Regions from separate parts of the Arthrobacter sp. PTI12 genome, predicted to be linked through region 1. Evidence: riboswitches for the same ligand, from Rfam matches in the RefSeq annotation. Region 1 holds a riboswitch; each other region holds the start of a gene.
The links. Region 1 has a riboswitch for S-adenosylmethionine ahead of AC1MBU_RS01540 (bifunctional o-acetylhomoserine/o-acetylserine sulfhydrylase). Riboswitches for the same ligand answer to the same signal wherever they lie in the genome.

Region 1 (5,001 bases):
GGCGGCAACGGCTTCCGCCTTTTGAAGGGCATCGAGGTGGACATCCTTGAAGACGGAACACTGGATCAGTCGCCGGAGATGCTCGATGAGCTGGACATCGTTGTCGCCAGTGTCCACTCCAAGCTGCGCTCCGACCGCCGCACCATGACCGCACGCATGCTGGGCGGCATTCGCGATCCCCATACCAACGTCCTTGGCCACTGCACGGGCCGTCTTGTCCAGGGTTCCCGCGGCCAGCGTCCACAGTCCGAGTTCGACGCCCGGAAGGTGTTCACCGCCTGTGCCGAGAACAACGTAGCGGTGGAGATCAATTCACGTCCCGAGCGGCAGGATCCGCCGGATGACCTGATCCAGCTGGCACTCGAAGCCGGATGTCTCTTCAGCATCGACAGCGACGCGCACGCCCCCGGTCAGCTGGATTTCCTCCAGTACGGGGCGGAGCGCGCCGAAACGAACGGCGTGCCGGCGGACCGCATCATTACGACGTGGCCGCTGGACAAGCTGCTCGCCTGGGCGCGCTCCTGAGAGCTTCCCAAGCTCCTTAGGCGTCCAGGAATTCCTTGGCTGCCCTGAAACCGGCTTCAAGGTCCGCCAGAATGTCATCAATGTGTTCAATACCCACTGAGAGCCGCACCAGCCCGGGGTTAACGCCGGCAATGACCTGCTGCTCCGGCGATAGCTGGCTATGGGTGGTCGACGCCGGGTGGATCACCAGCGAGCGCACGTCGCCGAGGTTCGCCACATGCGAGTGCAGGTCAAGGGCATCGACGAAGCGCTTCCCGGCCTCCGCACCGCCGGCCAGGTTGAAGGACACGATGGCGCCGATTCCCTTCGGGCCGTACGTGCGTCCGCGCTCATACCAGGGGCTTGAGGGCAGCCCGGCATAGGCAACCGACTCGACATCCTCACGCGCTTCCAGCCACTGAGCCACTTCGACAGCGTTGGAGACGTGCCGCTCCATCCGCAGGCTCAGGGTTTCCAGGCCCTGGGCGATCAGGAACGCGTTGAACGGGGATACCGCCGAGCCGAGGTCCCGCAGCAACTGGACCCGGGCCTTGAGGATGTAGGACAGGTTGGCCCCGAGGGCACCATCCGCACCCAGATCCCGTGCGTACACCAGACCGTTGTATGTCGGGTCCGGCGTATTGAAGCCCGGGAAACGGTTGGGATCCTTGCCGAAATCAAACTTTCCCGAGTCAACGATGACGCCGGCGATCGCCGTACCGTGGCCGCCCAGGTACTTGGTGGCCGAATGGACAACAATGTCCGCGCCCCACTCCAGGGGCCGGATGAGGTAAGGGGTGGCAAGGGTGTTGTCCACGATCAGCGGCACACCGGCGTCGTGCGCAGTCCGGGACACGCCCTCAATGTCGAGTACGTCCTGCCGCGGGTTGGAGACGACCTCCGCAAAGAACAGCTTGGTGTTGGGCTGCACAGCGTCCCGCCACTGGTCCAGATTGTCCGGATCCGCCACGAAGGTGACCGAAATGCCGAACTTCTTCAGCGTATGGGCAAGCAGGTTGTAGGTTCCGCCGTACAGGCTGGGACTGGCAACTACGTGATCGCCGGCCTCTGCGACATTCAGGATCGCAAAGGTCTCCGCCGCTTGACCTGAGCTGAGCAGCAGCGCGCCCAACCCGCCTTCGAGGCTGGCGATCCGCTGCTCGACAGCATCCTGCGTGGGGTTGCCGATCCGGGTGTAGATGGGAGCCAGTTCGGCAAGGGCAAATCGGTTGGCGGCGCTTTCGGCACTGGGAAAGACGAAAGACGAGGTCTGGTAGATCGGCAGGGCGCGGGCTCCCGTGGCGCTGTCGGGTTCCTGGCCGGCGTGGATCTGGCGGGTTTCGAAAGACCATTGGTTGGACATTCAAGGCTCCTTTGGCATGGGCCCGGCATGGTGGGAGCACCGCGGGCCGCGCTTGCCGTCCGGCTGGTGCCGGGCGGCCAGGTCTTCACCCGGAGCACCCCACCGCAGCTGGAGGGTTGCTGGCCAGCAAGCCGGGGCTTGGTGCTGGCACTCATGACCACGGCCAGTGTAGGCACAGGAGTATCACGCCGCACGAAGATGACGTTCCATGTAATCCACCCGTTGAGTTGCAGAAGTTTTTGTCGCCTAGTTGCAGGTAAAAGTGTTTCCAGGCCGCAACTAGGCGACAAAAACGTCAGGGGAGGGTGAGGAGTGCGTACTTCTCCATCGCTTGGCGTGGTGCGTCCGCGTCAATTTCTCCCCGCTTCGCGAGGAGCTGAAGAGTGCGTACGACGACGGAGGCTGGGTCGATCTTGAAGTACCGCCTGGCTGCGGCGCGTGTGTCGGAAAAGCCGAACCCGTCCGCTCCGAGTGTGGCGAAGTCCTGCGGCAGGAACTGGCGGATTTGATCCGGAACAGCCTTCATGTAGTCGGTGACGGCCACGATCGGTCCGGGTGCGTCCCCAAGCTGCTGGGTGACGAAGGGAACGCGGGCCTCTGCATCGGGGTTGAGGAAGGCCTCCTCCTCGGCGGCGAGTGCGTCACGCCGCAGCTCCGTCCACGAAGTCACCGACCACACATCGGCCGAAACACCCCAGTGGTCTGCCAGGAGTTCCTGCGCCTCGAGCGCCCACGGGACGGCCACGCCGGAGGCGAGGATCTGCGCCTTCGGCCGGCCGCCGTCATCGTTGCCGGGCTTCAGCCTGTACACGCCGCGCACCACGGCGTCGGCATCCAACCCGGCGGGAAGCGGCGGCTGGATGATCGGCTCGTTGTAGACGGTCAGGTAGTACATGACGTTTCGATCGTCGGAATTCGCGCCGTACATGCGCTCCAGTCCTGCACGCATGATGATGCCGAGTTCATACCCGTAGGCCGGGTCGTAGGTGATGACGGCGGGGTTGGTGGAGGCAAGGATGGGTGAGTGTCCGTCGGCGTGTTGGAGGCCTTCGCCGGTGAGGGTGGTGCGGCCTGCGGTGGCGCCGATGATGAACCCGCGGGTCATCTGGTCTCCTGCTGCCCAGAAGGAATCTCCCGTGCGCTGGAATCCGAACATTGAGTAGAACACGTAGATCGGAATCAGCGGCTCACCGTGGGTTGCATAGGCGGTACCCGCAGCCGTGAAGGCAGCCACCGCACCGGCCTCATTGATCCCCGGATGCAGGATCTGGCCTTGAATCGATTCCTTGTACGCGAGAACCAACTCCCGGTCAACGGAGAGGTAGTTCTGGCCGTCCGGGTTGTAGATCTTCGCTGTCGGGAAAAAGGCGTCCATGCCGAAGGTTCTGGACTCATCCGGAACAATGGGGACAATCCGGGACCCCAGCCCTTTCTCCCGCATGAGATCTTTCAGGAGGCGGACGAAAGCCATCGTTGTGGCGGCCTGCTGCTTCCCCGAGCCGCGGTTCGCAACCTCGTACGCCTTGTCCCCCGGCAGCTCCAGTGCCGCCGCCTCGGTACGGCGTTCAGGAACAAATCCGCCCAGGGCACGGCGCCGGTCCAGGAGGTATTTGATTTCGGGGGAGTCGGGTCCGGGGTGGTAGTAGGGCGCGTTGTAGAGGTCGGCTTCGAGTGCTTCGTCGGGGATGGGGATGCGCAGGTGGTCGCGGAAGTCCTTGAGGTCCTGAAGGGTGAGTTTCTTCATCTGGTGGGTCGCGTTACGGCCCTCGAAGTGTGAACCCAACCCGTATCCCTTGACCGTTTTGGCCAGAATCACGGTCGGTTTGCCCTTGAACTCGGTGGCGGCCTTGTACGCCGCGTACACCTTCCGGTAATCATGGCCGCCGCGCTTGAGTCCCCACACCTGCGCATCATCCATATCCGCCACGAGGTCCTTCGTGGCCGGGGTCTTCCCGAAGAAGTGATCGCGCACAAACCCACCGGATTCCGCCTTGTAGGTCTGGTAATCCCCGTCAGCGGTCTCATTCATGATCTTCACCAGATCCCCGGTGGTGTCCCTGGCAAGCAGGTCATCCCACTCCCGGCCCCACACCACCTTGATCACGTTCCACCCCGCACCGCGGAAGAACGCCTCGAGTTCCTGCATGATCTTCCCGTTACCACGCACCGGCCCGTCCAGGCGCTGCAGGTTGCAGTTGATCACAAAGTTCAGGTTGTCCAGATTCTCATTGGCCGCCAACTGCAACAACCCACGCGATTCGGGCTCATCCATCTCCCCATCCCCCAGGAACGCCCACACCTGCTGATCACTGGTGTCTTTCAACCCGCGGTTCTGCAGATACCGGTTGGACTGCGCCTGATAGATCGCGTTCATCGGCCCGATCCCCATCGACACCGTCGGGAACTCCCAGAACTCCGGCATCAACCTGGGGTGCGGATACGAGGACAACGCATGACCGGCCTTGGACTTCTCCTGCCGGAACCCGTCCAGATCCTCCTCGGTCAGCCGGCCCTCCAGGAACGCCCGCGCATACATCCCCGGCGACGCGTGGCCCTGAAAGAACACCTGATCCCCACCCGAGGGGTGGTCCTTACCCTTGAAGAAATGATTGAACCCCACCTCATACAGGGTCGCCGCACCCGCATACGTGGAAATATGGCCGCCCACACCGATCTCCGGACGCTGCGCCCGATGCACCATCACCGCAGCATTCCACCGCATCCACGCCCGGTACTTCCGCTCGATCTCCTCATCCCCAGGGAACTCAGGCTCCTCATCGACCGGAATCGAGTTCACATAATCAGTAGTCACAACACTGGGAAGACCCACCGACCGGCCACCAGCACGCGCCAGCAAACGCCCCAAAACATCACGGGCACGATCAGAACCACGCTGATCAATCAACTGATCAAAGGACTCAATCCACTCAGCCGTCTCCTCAGGATCCGAATCCCCACCAACACCCGAACCCACAATCCCCTGATCAGCAACCATGCCAAACCCTCTTTCGCTGCGCGGAACCTGCCCGCTCGATTCACTGCCTGACCGGCATCGCACCCTTGCAATGCGGCAGATGGCCTTTGTCCCTCCGGGCCCATTCCAACCCGCGCTTTCGCGATATGGAACTATTATT
Region 2 (5,001 bases), 480 kb from region 1:
CCGCTTCACTGCGCGGGACACACGCGAGCCCTACCTGGAGAAAATCCGTGCGGCCAAGGCGGAAATCACGGACGGCAACTCGTATGAGGTGTGCCTGACGACGGCCCTGACCTCACGCGAGGAAACGCCCGTCGACCCATTCGGCATCTACCTCGCCCTGCGAGGCGCCAATCCTGCCCCGTTTGCGCACTACTTCACCTTCCCGGGCTTCGCCGTCGCGAGCACCTCGCCCGAACGATTCCTGCGGCTGGACTCCACCGGCGGAATGCGGGCCGAACCAATCAAAGGAACCCGGCGCCGCTCCCCGGACCCAGCCCAAGACGCCGCCCTCCAGGAGGATCTGCGCACCAGCACGAAGGACCGGGCAGAGAACATCATGATTGTGGACCTGCTCCGCAATGACCTCTCCCACCTTGCAGTCCCCGGCACCGTGACGGTGACCCGGTTGTGCGACATCGAGACCTATGCAACCGTTCACCAGATGGTGAGCACCATCGACGCCCGGCTCCGGCCCGGTTCCTCCCGTGCCGAAGCCGTTGCGGCCGCATTTCCCGCCGGCTCAATGACGGGTGCGCCGAAGATCAGCACCATGGCTATCCTGGACCGGCTCGAGGAAGCACCCCGCGGCGTCTACGCCGGCGCCGCCGGCTACTTTTCCCTCGATGGGGCGGCGGATCTCGCCGTCGTCATCCGCACTCTCGTGCTGGAGGACGACGACGGCGGCACCCGCCTCACACTCGGAGTGGGCGGCGCGATCACTGCGGATTCCGACCCCGCCGAGGAGTGGGACGAGGTCCGGACGAAGGCGTTCGGGGTGCTGTCTGCGCTTGGTTCGAGCTTCCCCAGCTGACGCTGCGATCGAGCGGTTCGCTGAGCGGGCCTTTCGTCCACTTGGCGTCTGTGGAAGCATGGGACGCCCGAGGAAAGTGCAACGAAGGAGAACGGTCATGACTAGCTCCAACGATGAAAACACGCCCAACCTGAACGACGTTCCGGAGCCCGATAACGAGTTCCTTCCCAAGCGCATCCATCAGGGCCATGCGGGGCAGCCTGAACGCCTCGATGACGATGCCCTGGCGGCCGCAACGGAGCAGGAACGGGTCGACGCCGGTCTCATCGACTACGCACCGGACCAGGTTCCGGACGCTGCCGATCCCCTCCCTGCGGAAGCTTCCGATGAAGCAGACTTTGCCCAGCGCGGGCTGAACGAGGACAACGACACGAGCTCCTGACCTGCCCGGTCACTATGCTGATCGCATGACTGTTCTGGTGTTCCTCGACCCCGCCCGTCCCGACGGCCGCATAGCTGACGCAGCACAGCCGCAGCTGATGGTTACCGACACCGGGATCACGCGGGGTGACGGCATCTTCGAAACAATGCTCGCGGTCAACGGCGCTCCCCGGAAGCTGCAGGCCCACCTCGCCCGGCTGGCGACGTCCGCCGATGCGCTGGAACTGAAGATTCCGTCGTCGGACGTGTGGGAACGCGCCATCACCACCGCGCTGGCGGCAGCCGACGACGACGGCGAACTCGTGGTCAAGGTCGTCGCCACCCGGGGCGAACCAGAGGCGGGAGCCACCGCGTGGGTCCAGGTGTCCGCCGTACCGGTCGGGTTGCGCGGCCAGCGGCTGTCGGTCCTCCTGCTTGACCGCGGCTATGACAGCACGGTTGCCCAGCGTGCTCCGTGGCTGCTGATGGGCGCGAAGACCCTTTCCTACGCGGTGAACATGGCGGCGGTCCGCTACGCCCGCTCGCACGGCGCCGACGATGTCATCTTCACCTCGTCTGACGGCAAGGTCCTCGAAGGCCCGACCTCGACGGTCCTGATTGCGCGGGTCATCGACGGCGTCAAGCACCTCATCACGCCTCAGCTTGAGAGCGGGATCCTCCCCGGCACCTCGCAGGGCGCACTGTTTGCGGCGGCGCGCGAGGCAGGTTGGGAATTGGGTTACGGACCGCTCGTGCCGGAAGACCTGTTCGCGTCTGACGGCGTTTGGCTGATTTCGAGCGTCCGTCGGCTCGCCGAGGTCGAGTCCATCGACGGAAAGCCGGTGACGGTTTCACCGGAGTTGACCGCGGAGTTGAGCGGTCTCGTAGCGTCCGTTTCCTAGCCCGAGCGCCCGTCCCCCAGCCCGACCGCCCGTTCCCTGGCCCACTCGTCCGTCTCCTGCCCCACCCGCAAAAGTGCCGGGAATTCGCAGGATCGTGGGGACATCCCCACGAACCTGCCACGCATCGGCACTTTTGGCTCAGGCCTGCCACGCATCGGCGCTTTTGGCTCGGACCTGCCACGCCCCGGCGCCTTTGGCTCGGACCTGCCACGCCCCGGCGCCTTTGGCCCGAGTACCACGGGCGTTACCGCACGTTACGGCCCGGCATGGCAGGCATGGCGCCGCCGGTGCTACGTTCATTCCGGAGTAACGAGTGCCAGCGCCAAGCCCTGACTTGCTGGACGGCAACCCTCTTTCACGGCGGGGTGCCTCAGGTGACTACTCGGCACAACGATCACATCCCATGATCACCAGCGTGCACAGCGTGAGGAGACACAATGGCACTGCATTCCAACCCCCATCCCCCGGCGAATTCCCGGCCCGGCAACGGCTATGCCGGCAACATCACCGCACGTGATGCGGTGGAACGCGTCAGCAAGGGCGCCGTGCTGGTGGATGTCCGCACTGTCGAGGAATGGCGGAGCGTCGGCGTTCCCGACCTCACCGACGCCGGGACCGTCCCCCTCTTCCTCGAGTGGACGCGCTCCGACGGCAGCCGTAACGTCTCCTTCCTCAACCAGCTGAACGGGCTCAAGGGCCGCGAACTGCTTTTCCTGTGCCGTTCCGGCGTCCGTTCTGTGGCAGCAGCACAGAATGCCACCGCCGCCGGTCACACTGCCTACAACGTGCTGCACGGATTTGAGGCCGACGGCGGCTGGCGCTCCAGCGGCCTCGCCACCACAGTGCATGCAGAAGAAGCCCCAGAGAGCACGGATACGACAGATCACGCAACGACCACAGGACAGACCGCGATCACAGAACGGACCGGCGCTGCCCGTTCGGCAACGGACCGTGGCGACGCCCGTGAATGAGCACACGCCAGTAAGTGAGCCCGCGCCGTCGTCGTTCTCTCCGGCGGCCAGCCGTGAGCCCATCGCGGGGAACGGCGGCTACCCCCGAATCCAACGCCCGGATGACGACGGCGCTGCCTGGTCACCCGATACCCTCGCGGTACGCGGGGGGCTGGCACGGTCCAACTTCGAGGAGACGTCCGAGGCGCTCTTCCTGAACTCGGGCTTTGTGTATTCCTCTGCTGCGGCGGCGGAGGCAGCCTTCACCGGGGACGTCGACCGCTTTGTATACTCCCGGTACGGCAACCCGACTGTCGCCATGTTCCAGGAGCGGCTTCGCCTGCTCGAGGGTGCGGAGGCGTGCTTCGCCACAGCCAGCGGCATGTCTGCCGTCTTCACCGCGCTCGGTGCCCTCCTGGCCTCGGGCGACCGCGTTGTTGCCTCACGCAGCCTCTTCGGCTCGTGCTTCGTCATCCTCAACGAGATTCTGCCGCGCTGGGGTGTGGAGACTGTCTTCGTGGACGGCTGGGACCTCGGCCAGTGGCAGGAAGCACTGAGCATTCCCACCACGGCGGTCTTCTTCGAGTCGCCGTCCAATCCGATGCAGGAGATCGTCGATATCCGGGCGGTCGTTGAGCTCGGCCACGCGGCCGGTGCGCAGGTCGTCGTCGACAATGTCTTCGCCACACCGCTGCTGCAGCGGTGTACGGAACTGGGTGCCGACGTCGTCGTCTATTCCGGCACCAAACACATCGACGGGCAGGGCCGGGTGCTGGGCGGCGCGATCCTCGGCCGCAGGGAGTTCATCGAGGGTCCGGTGAAGACACTCATGCGGCACACCGGGCCCGCGCTGTCGTCATTCAATGCCTGGACCCTCCTCAAGGGACTGGAAACCCTTTCCCTGCGGGTGAACCACTCCTCGTCCTCGGCGCTGACCCTCGCCCGCTGGCTTGAAGCCCAACCGGCTGTGAACTGGGTCCGTTACCCGTTGCTCGAATCGCACCCGCAGTTTGATCTCGCTGCCGCCCAGATGACAGCCGGCGGCACGGTGGTGACCTTTGAACTGGATGCACCCGAGGGAAAGGCGAAGGAGCGCGCCTTTGCGCTGCTCGATGCCCTGAAAGTCATCGATATCTCCAATAACCTGGGCGATTCAAAGACGCTGATCACCCACCCTGCTACCACCACACACCGCGCCATGGGTCCAGGAGGGCGTGCCGCAATCGGCTTGACCGACGGCGTCATCCGGCTCTCGGTGGGCCTTGAAGACGTAAGCGACCTGCAGACTGATCTGGGCAAGGCACTCACTTCCTGATGTCTGGGTAGCCTCACCCCGTAACCCAAACGATCGTCCAAGGTTTCCCCAAGAAGGCAGGAGCAATCTTGCTGCTGAGGCACACATCGAGTACGTAGTCTGGGCGGGCGTTTTCAACGCACCCCGATGCGCGTCCCACCAAAAGAAACACCTTTGGAAGGGATGTTCCCATGTCTGTCAGCAGGCGCAATTTCCTGGCGATGGGCGGCTTCGGTGCTCTGGCCGCCGCGACCCTCACCGCTCCCCTGGCCTCCATCAGCGCGAAGTCCGCGCCGGTCCTGGACGGCTCAAAGCTCAAGCCCTATCAGCTCGCGTTCACCCGTCCGCCGTTCCTGGCGCCGTACAAGACGGGAATCAACCCGTTGGACGGGAAACCGCAGAACTTCTACAACGTGACCCAGAAGGCTGCGACGGCCTCCCTTGTTCCGGGACTGAAGACACGCATCCTCGGCTACAACGGGATCTTCCCGGGTCCCACCATTTCCATCGATCAGGGCACGCATGCCGTTGTGACGATGCGGAACCAGTTGCCGAAAGCCCATCCCGACTTCGGGACTCCGATGGCAACGTCGACCCACCTGCACGGTTCAGCGTCCCTGCCGCAATACGACGGCTACGCCTCCG
Region 3 (5,001 bases), 1.1 Mb from region 1:
CGCCGACACAGGCACTCACTCACAGGACCCGGCTGAGGGTGCAGATTCCGGGCCGGAAACGAACGGGACGGACGCTGAGGGCTAAAGCCGGCCGGCCCGCCAGCAGTAGGTAAGGTACGGCAGCTCGAGGACTGCGTCCGGCTGGTGCCCCAAGTGATCGTGCAGGTACCACGACAGATTGTTTTCCACCTTGGTGCGCACACCGGCTGATGCGTTCTGGTAGTAGGTGCGGGAGCGCGCAAGTTCCACGATGTCCGAGACCGGAAGAACCTGCGTCCATGGAATGACCCTAGACTCCGGCTCCGAAAAGCGCGGACCAAGCATAGGGCGGTAGCTCGGCCGGAAAACGTCTCCGGCATGCATGATGCGGGAGAGCCGGTGTACCCAGGCAACGCTGACGTCCAGCTGATTCCAGACGAGCGCGAATCTTCCCCCCGGTGCCAACACACGTGCGGCCTCCTGGCTTGCCGCAGCAGGATCACACCAGTGCCAGGCCTGGGCAATTGTGAGTACATCAGCGCTCGCCGTTGCGAGTCCCGATGCCTCGGCAGTTCCCTGCACTCTGGCTACGCGCGGGAGTTGTTGTCCGAGGACTGCAAGCATGTCCAGGGATGGGTCAACAGCTGTCACCTCCGGGCAGCGGCGGATGAGCTCCCGGGTGAACTTGCCGGTGCCGGCGCCAACGTCTGCTGCGCGCAACGCTCCGGCGGGTATGAGCCAGTCCACGCTGTCTTGGGGGTAGCCCGGACGCACGCGCTCGTAGCGGTCACTTTCCTGCAGGTAGCCCCGCGCCAATTCACGACGGCGGTGTTCGGCGAGGCGCGGACCTCCAACACCCATGTTGGGAACTCCTCGCATGACGGGTACGGAACCCGTCAATTAAAGCACCCGGTTGAAGGCGGCGTCGCGCCGAGGAAGTGCGGTCGCAGCGCTCAGTCGGTTGTGCAGGGCGCGGCGCCGGCAGTTCCCGGCGTGGGCGGAGCCCAGTCAGGGAAAGGGCGGGTCTCGACCGCGGGCACCCAGCGCCCGGCGTCGACCGCATAGTCAGTCCCCAGTCCATCCCGAAGAAGCGAGCGCAAACCGGTCAACAGCCTGTCGACGTCGTCCTGCCGTGATCCGAGCCCGAAACTCGCCCGTAGCGAACCTGACGGCAGGCCCAGCCGCTTCAGCAGCGGATGAGCGCAAAACTTCCCGTCCCGCAGTCCAACCCCGTGTTCTGCGGACAGATATGCGGCGACCAGCCCGGCGTCGTAACCGTGGACAGAGAAGTTCACTACGCCGATCGCATCGGTGCTGTCAGCGAAGATGCGGTGAACTGCTATGCCGGGAAGGTTGGAGAGCCCTTCCACGAGGGCATCCCGCAGCTCTGATTCATGCGCAAGCCAGGCCGGTTCATCCAACCCAGCGATGGCCTCTGTTGCCTTCGCCAGCGCGGCTGCACCGAGCACATTCGGTGACCCGCCCTCATGGCGCGCGGAACCGGTTGCCCAGGACACCGAGTCCACTTTCACAGTCTTCACTGCGCCGCCTCCGGCGAGGTGGGGCCTTCCGGAATCGAGCCAGTCGCCTCTACCGACCAGGACGCCCGCGCCGAAAGGCGCATACAGTTTGTGGCCCGAGAAGGCCGCGTAGTCGATACCGTCGCGGAGCAGATCCAGCCGCCGGTGGGGAGCGAGCTGAGCCGCGTCGACGACGATCCGCGCGCCGTGCGCATGAGCCGCCGCTGCGAACCGGCCGATGGGCAGAACTTCTCCGGTGACATTCGACGCACCGGTTACAGCAAGCAGGCTGATTCCTCCGGATGCCAATTCCTCTTCCACAGCGGCGAGCGTTTCCTCGATGGTTCCCGCGGCGACCAGCCCGCGATGGGGAAGCTGCAGCCAGGGCAGCAGATTGGCATGGTGTTCCACGTCGAGGTAGAGGACCTCACCGTCCTCCGGCAGGCATCCAGCCAGGAGGTTCAGCGAATCGGTGGTGTTGCGGGTGAAGATGACCGCATCATCTTCCCGGCCGCCGACGAAGTTCCGCACAGTCCTTCGTGCATTCTCGTAGAGCGAGGTGGAGATTTGCGATGCGTACCCGGCGCCCCGGTGCACACTCGCATAGTAGGGAAGCACGCTCTGCACATAGTCATTGACCTGCTGCAGCGCCGGCGTTGAAGCGGCATAGTCCAGGTTGACGTAACGGACGGCAGTGCCGTCCACCAGCGGCGCCTGCAGCTCAGCGCCCATCACGGACGCCAGCGGTGCAGCGGAGAGTTCGTTCTCAAGAAGTGCGTTGCTCACAGGAGGTACCCCACGTAGGTTCAGGGGACCTGCTTCACCAGGCCCCGCGCTTGCCGAACCACGTTCTGGCCCGGCCAGGTCGTCACCCGGGGCACCCCGCCGCGGAAGGAGGGTTGCCGGCCAGCAAACCGGGGTTTAACGCTGGCACTCGTGACCTAGGAATCCAGACTAAAGCAGGCCGGGAATATCCGGTCCTTGTGTTACGTGTTGGTGTTAAGCGACCACGTCAGACGCCGGTACCTTCCTGAAGCAGATCGTCCAGCGAGGGGTTCAGTCGCTTCAGGACATCATTGTGAAGTGTGCTGTTGGTTGCCAGCGCGTTGCCTCCGAAGGGTCCGTCGGAGCCTTCGAGTGACGTGAAGCGACCGCCGGCTTCCGTGACGATGGGTACCAGCGCGGCCATGTCATACAGGTTCAGCTCAGGTTCGCAGGCGATGTCCACAGCGCCTTCGGCGACAAGGCAGTAGGACCAGAAGTCACCGTAGGCGCGTGTACGCCACACGGATTCGGTGAGCGATACGAATTCGTCAAAGTTGCCGCGCTCTTTCCAGCCGGACAGGTTCGAGTAGGAGAGCGAGGCGTCTTCCAGCCGGGATACGCTCGAAACCCGGAGCCGGCTGGCTGCCGCGAGAGACTTACCCATGAACGCACCGGTGCCCGTTGCAGCCCACCAACGCTTTCCGAGCGCGGGGGCGCTCACAACACCGACGACAGGCCGGCCCTCGTCCACCAATGCAATGAGGGTAGCCCATACCGGTACGCCCCGGACGAAGTTCTTGGTTCCGTCAATAGGATCGATGATCCAGCGCCGCGAGCCGGCGCCGCTGCTGCCGTACTCCTCACCGAGTACGGCATCGCGCGGACGCGCACGCGAGAGTTGCCCGCGGATAGCCTCTTCCGCCGATTTGTCCGCATCCGTGACCGGGGTGAAGTCCGGCTTGGTTTCGACCGCCAGATCCAGCGCCTTGAACCGGGACATGGTCTGGTCGTCTACGGAGTCGGCCATTACATGGGCAAGGCGGAGGTCATCGTTGTAGCTCTGGAGGTTCATACTTTCAACCTATATGGTCAGGGTGCACAGATGCGGGAGGTCCCGATGCGGACGCGCTCAGCGCTGGGCTACGATCGGTTCACGCACGCACAGGAACGGGTGTCATTGAACGGTGTGCTGTTAAACGCAAGAAAGGGGACACCGGCCGAAGCCGATGTCCCCTTTCTTGAAGCGCTAGATCTTGAAGCGCTGAAACTTAGAGAACGGAGACTTAGAGAACGGAGATGTTCTCAGCCTGGGGGCCCTTGGGGCCCTGGGTGGTCTCGAAGCTGACCTTCTGGTTCTCCTCAAGCGAGCGGAAGCCGCCGGAGTTGATTGCGGAGAAGTGAGCGAAAACGTCAGCGCCGCCGTCGTCAGGAGCGATGAATCCAAAGCCCTTTTCAGCGTTGAACCACTTGACTGTACCTGTTGCCATTTTTTTATTCCTTGAGTGTGAGGATCCCCCCGTACTTCGGGGTTCCTGTCGCGGTGTTCATTTCGCCTGCAAAAAAAGCTTTCGAACTCCGGAGAGAAATCAAGGCTTAACATTCGTGCGCAACACAACAACTTCGTTCAGTCTAGCAGGCAATCGGCGCCGTAGTCACATCACTCACTGCATCCCCAGCTCCTTGGCACCCTTGGAAGGTTCGATGCCCGCCCCGAGAAGCCGGCGCAGCGAAGACAGGCGCACCGGACCGGATTCGCCGGCAGCGCCCGACGCGACCCAGCCGTCCAGTCCGCAGTTGACGGCGGCGGCATCGTGGCGGCAGCCCCGCTCGCAGTCCTCGGTGCCGGGTGCAAGATCCGGGAAGGCGGCGAGGATGCGGTCGGCCTCGACATGGGCAAGGCCGAAGGAACGAATGCCCGGAGTGTCGATAATCCACGTACCGGGTGCTGAGTCTGCAGCTTTGAGGGCATAAGCCGATGAGGAGGTATGGCGCCCCCGCCCGGTGACCGCGTTCACTCCGCCCGTCGCCCGATTGGCTCCGGTGAGCGCGTTCACCAGCGTCGACTTGCCCACGCCGGAGTGACCGAGCAGTACGCTCACTTTGCCGTCCAAAAGCTCCTTCAACTGCTCGACGGCGCCGGGCGCGAGGAGCGCTGAGGCGCCGGTAGCGGATGTGGTTTCCACTGCGTCCGGTGTGGACGCAGTCTGGCTGGTGATGATGAGCAGGTCAAGATGTTCGTAATTCGCCAGCAGATCCGACGGATCCTTCAGGTCTGCTTTGGTGACACAGAGGAGGGGCTGAATACCGGCGTCGTAGGCGGCCACCAGCGCGCGGTCGATGAACCCCGTGCGCGGCTCCGGATTCGCGGCCGCAACCACGATCACCAGCTGGTCGGCGTTGGCAACCACAGCGCGTTCCACGGGATCGGTGTCATCCGCGCTGCGGCGAAGCAGCGTGCGTCTTTCCTGGATCCGGACCAGGCGGGCGAGAGTGTCCGGTTCACCGCTCACATCTCCCACCAGCGCCACCAGATCTCCGGCGACGACGGGGGACCGCCTGAGTTCCCGTGCCCGGGCGGCAATGACAACCCGCTCTGCGTTGGTGTCCTCATCCACAACCGCGGTATAGCGTCCGCGGTCCACCGTGATGATTCGTCCGGTCACCGCATCTTCATGAGCCGGACGGTCCTTCGTGCGTGGCCGGGAACCCTTCTTGTTCGGCCGGATCCGAACATCGG
Region 4 (5,001 bases), 400 kb from region 1:
GCAGGAAGCCCAGCCCCATCGAGGACGCCAGGAGCTCAGCCGCGACGAGGAACAACCATGCCTGCGCGAGCGCCAGCCGCAGCCCCGAGATGACCGAGGGGACAACGGCGGGCAGCTGCACCGTAGTGAACAGCCTCAGATCGTTCAGGCCGAACGCCCTTCCTGCCTCGACCAGGTTCTTGTCCACGTGCTGCAACGCCATGGCAACAGTGGTGAACACCGGGAAGAAAGCGCCGATGGAGATGAGAATGACTTTCGAATCCTCGCCGATCCCCACCCAGAGCATCAACAGGGGAACCCACGCCAGTGACGGCACGGCGCGGATGGCGCCGATGGTCGGCGAGAACAGGGTGTCCACCCATCGGGACAGGCCGACAAACGCTCCGACCACGAGACCGGCGATCGCGCCGATCAGAAAGCCGATGACCACGCGTTGGGTCGAAATTGCAATGTGGATGCGAAGTTCCCCGCGCTGGATCAGATCGACGGCGGCGTCAAAGACAGCGGTTGGCGCCGGCAAGGTGACCGGACTGATCAAACCGACGACGGCGGCCAGTTGCCAGGCCGCCAACAGCGCCAGCGGCACAATCAGTCCCAGTCCGAGCTTGGCGACTGCCTTGCCTCGCGGCTTGCGGCGGGTGAGGGCATTGCCCTGCCTGCCGTCGTCGTCGTTTTGATTTGTCCCGTTCGGGGAGTTCGTCCCCTTCGGCGAGAGAACCGAAGCAGGGCCGGTGCCGACGCCGCCGGGCACGATGCTGTTACCGGTGAGGTAAGGGTTGCTCATTACTCTCCAATGGCGGACGGGTCGGCGTTGGTTGCGTAGGTGTCATCAAGAAGGGTGGAGAGGGCTTCGTCAATGTTTTCCTGGCTTGCGACGTCACCGGATTCGACGAACATCGGGCCGACTACCTCGAGCACGTCCAGCTGGGCCCGACCGGGGGTGCCGTTGACGTCGAGGTTGGACCGTTCGGTGATGACCTTGGTGGCCACGGATTCTTCAATGCCCGCAACCTCAGCGAGGATCGCTGCGGTTTCCTCCGGGTTCTCCTGAGCCCACTGGCGTGCCTTCTCATAGGCGTTGACCACGGCCTGGGCGAGCTCAGGGCTTTCCTCCAGGAAGGACTCGGTGGCATTGAGGAAGCCGTAGGTGTTGAAGTCCACGTTGCGGTAGAACAGCTCGGCGCCGTCTTCTTCGGCTGCGGCCATGATCGGGTCGAGGCCGGACCAGGCGTCCACCGAGCCGGTGTTGAGGGCGGCCCAGCCATCGGCGTGCTGGATGTTCTGGATTGTCACTTCGCTCGGATCAACGTTGTGCTCGGCCAGTGACTGGAGCAGGAAGAAGTAGGGGTCGGTGCCCTTGGTGGCGGCGATGGACTTGCCGCGAAGGTCTTCCGCCGATTCGATACCGGTTTCCGCCGTTGTCACCAGTGCGGACCATTCGGGCTGGGAGTAGATGTCGATGGTCTTGATGGGGGAGCCGTTGGCGCGTGCCATCAGCGCTGCCGAACCGGCCGTCGAGGCGACGTCGGCCTCGCCGGAGCGGAGCAGTTCGTTGGCCTTATTCGAACCGGCGGACTGGACCCATTTGACCGTTACGCCCTCATCTTCCAACTCGGCCTCGAGCCAGCCCTGGTCCTTGATGATGAGGCTCAGCGGGTTGTAGGTGGCGAAGTCCACCGTGAGTTCTCCGCCGGTCGCGGCTGCGGCTTCGCCGACTGAGCCGTCGGCGTTTTCCCCGGCAACGCAGCCGCTAAGGGCGAGGGCGGCGATTGCGGCGGTGGCGGCGAACTGAAAACGTGCGGTGCTCTTCATGGTGATCCTTTTCGGAGAGTGCGTGGGACGGGTGTAGGGGGCTTGTTCTTGGGGGTGTCGGCGCAACATGGCGGCACGGTGGGCGCCGCACGCGCTGGGATACGGCGCTGCGAACTGGCCGCAGGCGCGCGGTTAGTGCTGGTGGCTGTCGACGCCGAGGCTGCTCAGCAGCGAACTGCGTAGCGCGGCAAGTTCGGCTGAGCCGCGGTCGCGCGGACGGTCGCCCGGAACCTCCAGCACGCGGCTGATGGTTGCACCCTGGACGTCAGGCTCCTTCGCGAGAACGATCACCCGGTCGGCGAGCTGCAGCGCTTCGTCAACATCATGGGTGACCAGCAGGACCGTGGTCGGGGTGGTTTGGTGGATACGCAGCAGGAGGTCCTGCATCTTCAGCCGCGTCAGGGCATCGAGTGCGCCGAAGGGTTCGTCGAGGAGCAGGACGCCCGGGTTGCGTGCCAGTGCACGTGCCAGCGATGCCCGCTGTGCCATGCCTCCGGACACTTCGCGGGGCCGGTGGCCGGCGAACCCGTCGAGTTCCACGAGGCCCAAAAGCTCCTCCACCTTCGCCTTGCCCGCGGCGGAACTGGTTTCCCTGGGCAGGCCGATAGCAATGTTCTCGCGCAGCGAGAGCCAGGGGAGGAGTCGGGGTTCCTGGAACGCGACGGCGCAGCGGGGATCGATCCCGTCCACTGCTGTGCTGTCGATGAGTACCGCACCGCTGGTGGGAGCGTCCAGTCCTGCCGCGGCTCGCAGGAGGGTTGATTTCCCGCAACCGCTGGCGCCCACAATGGCGAGAACCTCGCCTGCTTCAACGTCCAGGGTCACGTCGCGAAGCACCACGTGCTGCTCGCTTCCGCTCCCGAAACTTCGGGTCAACGAAGAGAAAGTCAGCGGCAGTGTCTGGTTGCCATCAGTGGAAATGGCCTGGGTACGGTGCGCTCGAAGAACGGTGCTCATGTATAACTCCATCGCTCCTGGCAGTAGCACCCGTTCTCCTGCAAGCAGGTAAGGGTTGCTGCGGCGTCAACGATCCAGGTCTCTCGGCCGCTCGGGATGGTGGAATTCCACTAAACGCTTTTGCAAGGGTCCGGCGCAATATGTGTCGTAACAAAGGAACGCTTCAGCCGGACATCGGCAGCGTGAGAGGGTCATCTACATGATTGAAATTCTGAACGCGAGCGAGTTGGCCAGGGCAAAGGAAGCGGGTGCGCTGGTCGCCAACATTCTGCAGACGGTGAAGAGCCGCAGCACGGTCGGGACAAACCTGCTGGAGATCAACCAGTGGACCAAAGAGATGATCGCTGAGGCAGGCGGGGTGTCCTGCTACGTCGACTACGAGCCGCCGTTTGGGCGCGGCCCGTTCGGCGCCTATATCTGCACGTCCGTCAACGATGCCGTGCTCCACGGTCTGCCGCATGACTACTCGCTTGCCGACGGCGACCTGCTCTCCCTGGACCTCGCCGTCTCCCAGCGCGGAATCGTCGCAGACTCCGCCATCAGCTTCATCGTTGGCGAGTCAAAGCCGGCGGAGAGCGTCGCGATGATTGATGCCACCGAACGTGCATTGACTGCCGGGATTGCCGCAGCCAGACCAGGCGCGCGCATCGGCGACATCTCCGCTGCCATTGGTTCAGTCCTCAGCGCCGCGGGATATCCGATCAACACGGAATTCGGCGGTCACGGCGTCGGGTCGACAATGCACCAGGATCCCCACGTGGCAAACACCGGACGGCCCGGCAGGGGATACGTGCTGCGCCCGGGGCTTTTGCTGGCGCTGGAGCCATGGGTCATGGCGGATACCGCTGAACTGGCAGTCGACGCCGACGGGTGGACACTCCGCAGCGCTACGGGCTGCCGGACCGCGCACAGTGAGCACACCATCGCGATCACCGACGATGGCGCGGAGATCCTGACCCTGCGACAAGAGACCTAGCCAAGCAGCCAGTCCACCGCGCGCTTCATCAGTTCGTGGTGTTCCGGTGAGGAGTACGACGCCGCGTCGTGCCCGAGCGCGTCATAGAAGCTTCGTGCCGGTCCAGTTTCAACCTGTCGCTCCAGCGACCACACCAGTGGGTGCAAGTGCCCCTCGTGTTCGTGGCGGGCGTGAACGACGACGTCCGGTGAGGTGCGCAGCCAGCTGTAGCGTTCGTCGGCGAGAGTGAAGTCGGGAATACCGACGGGGAAGGAGCCCTCGAGCAGGATGGTTGCCGCGCCGTACTCCGGGTGCATGGACACGTCGCGTACCCAGCGTCCGCCGAGCGCCGCTTCCCAGGACTCGGAATCGACAAAACTCGTGGCGCTCGAGTGCAGGGCGAGCAGCGGACGGCCGCCGGCTTCCCAGGCGTCCAGGCCATCACGGGCGGCATCTGTACCGGGGGAAGTGCCGCCGTCCCGCGGGAGGCCGACATTCACCACCAGCAGATCCGGCCAGGCAGCAGAGTCACGGAAGCTACCGAGGGTGGTGTCGACGTCGTCGGCTGTTTCTACGGTGAGTCCGTGACCGCGGAGCAGGTCCGCGATGGCCGCGGAAGTTTCCGCGAACGGGTGCCAGGGGTCCGCGTACCGGCCGGTGCCGCTGAGGATGAGTGCCGTTGTCATGGGACCCATTCTGCCCATAAACGGCGTTCTCGACCCGGGTCACATGTCAGGATGGCACGGTGACGCTGTCGGAACTTGTTGATCGAATAGAGCGCATATCGGCGCGTGAGGCCGGCGTCGTGGTTGTTGGGATTGTCGGCGCGCCGGGAGTCGGCAAGACAACCTTGGCGGAGCAGTTGATGGCTTCACTGAACCAGAACAAACCCGACCCGGATCAGCAGCGCTTCGCCCATGTTCCTTTGGACGGGTTCCATCTGTCCGATCAGGAGCTGGCGCGCCTGGGTCTTCTGGAACGCAAGGGCGCACCCGAGACGTTCGACGAGCATGGCTATGCTGCTCTGTTGAAGCGGCTTCGTGGACGGCGGGATTCTGTAGTGTATGCCCCAGGTTTCGAGCGCACCATCGAGCAGCCCATTGCCGGCGTGATCCCTGTGTATCCGTCGGTGCGCACCATTCTCACGGAGGGCAATTACCTGCTGCTCGATCGCCCGGGCTGGCGGCAGGCCCAGGCTCAGTGCACTGAGGTCTGGTACTGCGAGCAGGATGAGAACCTGCGGCTGGACCGGCTGATCCAGCGGCACATCCTGTTCG

Region 2: linked by a shared signal. The riboswitch ahead of AC1MBU_RS15165 (rhodanese-like domain-containing protein) and the one ahead of AC1MBU_RS01540 (bifunctional o-acetylhomoserine/o-acetylserine sulfhydrylase) in region 1 are both predicted to bind S-adenosylmethionine.
Region 3: linked by a shared signal. The riboswitch ahead of AC1MBU_RS12370 (aminotransferase class V-fold PLP-dependent enzyme) and the one ahead of AC1MBU_RS01540 (bifunctional o-acetylhomoserine/o-acetylserine sulfhydrylase) in region 1 are both predicted to bind S-adenosylmethionine.
Region 4: linked by a shared signal. The riboswitch ahead of AC1MBU_RS03520 (ABC transporter ATP-binding protein) and the one ahead of AC1MBU_RS01540 (bifunctional o-acetylhomoserine/o-acetylserine sulfhydrylase) in region 1 are both predicted to bind S-adenosylmethionine.

The regions. Positions count from the first base shown of each region.
Region 1 is NZ_CM155256.1:311,887-316,887, forward strand. It holds gene AC1MBU_RS01535 (PHP domain-containing protein) at 1-525, shown strand, start outside; gene AC1MBU_RS01540 (bifunctional o-acetylhomoserine/o-acetylserine sulfhydrylase) at 542-1,867, opposite strand; SAM riboswitch class IV at 1,911-2,026, opposite strand; gene aceE (pyruvate dehydrogenase (acetyl-transferring), homodimeric type) at 2,163-4,862, opposite strand.
Region 2 is NZ_CM155256.1:3,175,568-3,180,568, forward strand. It holds gene pabB (aminodeoxychorismate synthase component I) at 1-850, shown strand, start outside; gene AC1MBU_RS15155 (hypothetical protein) at 948-1,232, shown strand; gene AC1MBU_RS15160 (aminodeoxychorismate lyase) at 1,258-2,112, shown strand; SAM riboswitch class IV at 2,418-2,543, shown strand; gene AC1MBU_RS15165 (rhodanese-like domain-containing protein) at 2,550-3,083, shown strand; gene AC1MBU_RS15170 (O-succinylhomoserine sulfhydrylase) at 3,172-4,377, shown strand; gene AC1MBU_RS15175 (multicopper oxidase family protein) at 4,548-5,001, shown strand, end outside.
Region 3 is NZ_CM155256.1:2,582,532-2,587,532, reverse strand. It holds gene AC1MBU_RS12380 (hypothetical protein) at 1-85, shown strand, start outside; gene AC1MBU_RS12375 (class I SAM-dependent methyltransferase) at 82-840, opposite strand; gene AC1MBU_RS12370 (aminotransferase class V-fold PLP-dependent enzyme) at 933-2,231, opposite strand; SAM riboswitch class IV at 2,327-2,441, opposite strand; gene hisN (histidinol-phosphatase) at 2,512-3,336, opposite strand; gene AC1MBU_RS12360 (cold-shock protein) at 3,548-3,751, opposite strand; gene rsgA (ribosome small subunit-dependent GTPase A) at 3,926-5,001, opposite strand, start outside.
Region 4 is NZ_CM155256.1:709,294-714,294, forward strand. It holds gene AC1MBU_RS03510 (ABC transporter permease) at 1-784, opposite strand, end outside; gene AC1MBU_RS03515 (aliphatic sulfonate ABC transporter substrate-binding protein) at 784-1,812, opposite strand; gene AC1MBU_RS03520 (ABC transporter ATP-binding protein) at 1,945-2,769, opposite strand; SAM riboswitch class I at 2,775-2,872, opposite strand; gene map (type I methionyl aminopeptidase) at 2,969-3,745, shown strand; gene AC1MBU_RS03530 (ThuA domain-containing protein) at 3,742-4,410, opposite strand; gene AC1MBU_RS03535 (nucleoside/nucleotide kinase family protein) at 4,470-5,001, shown strand, end outside.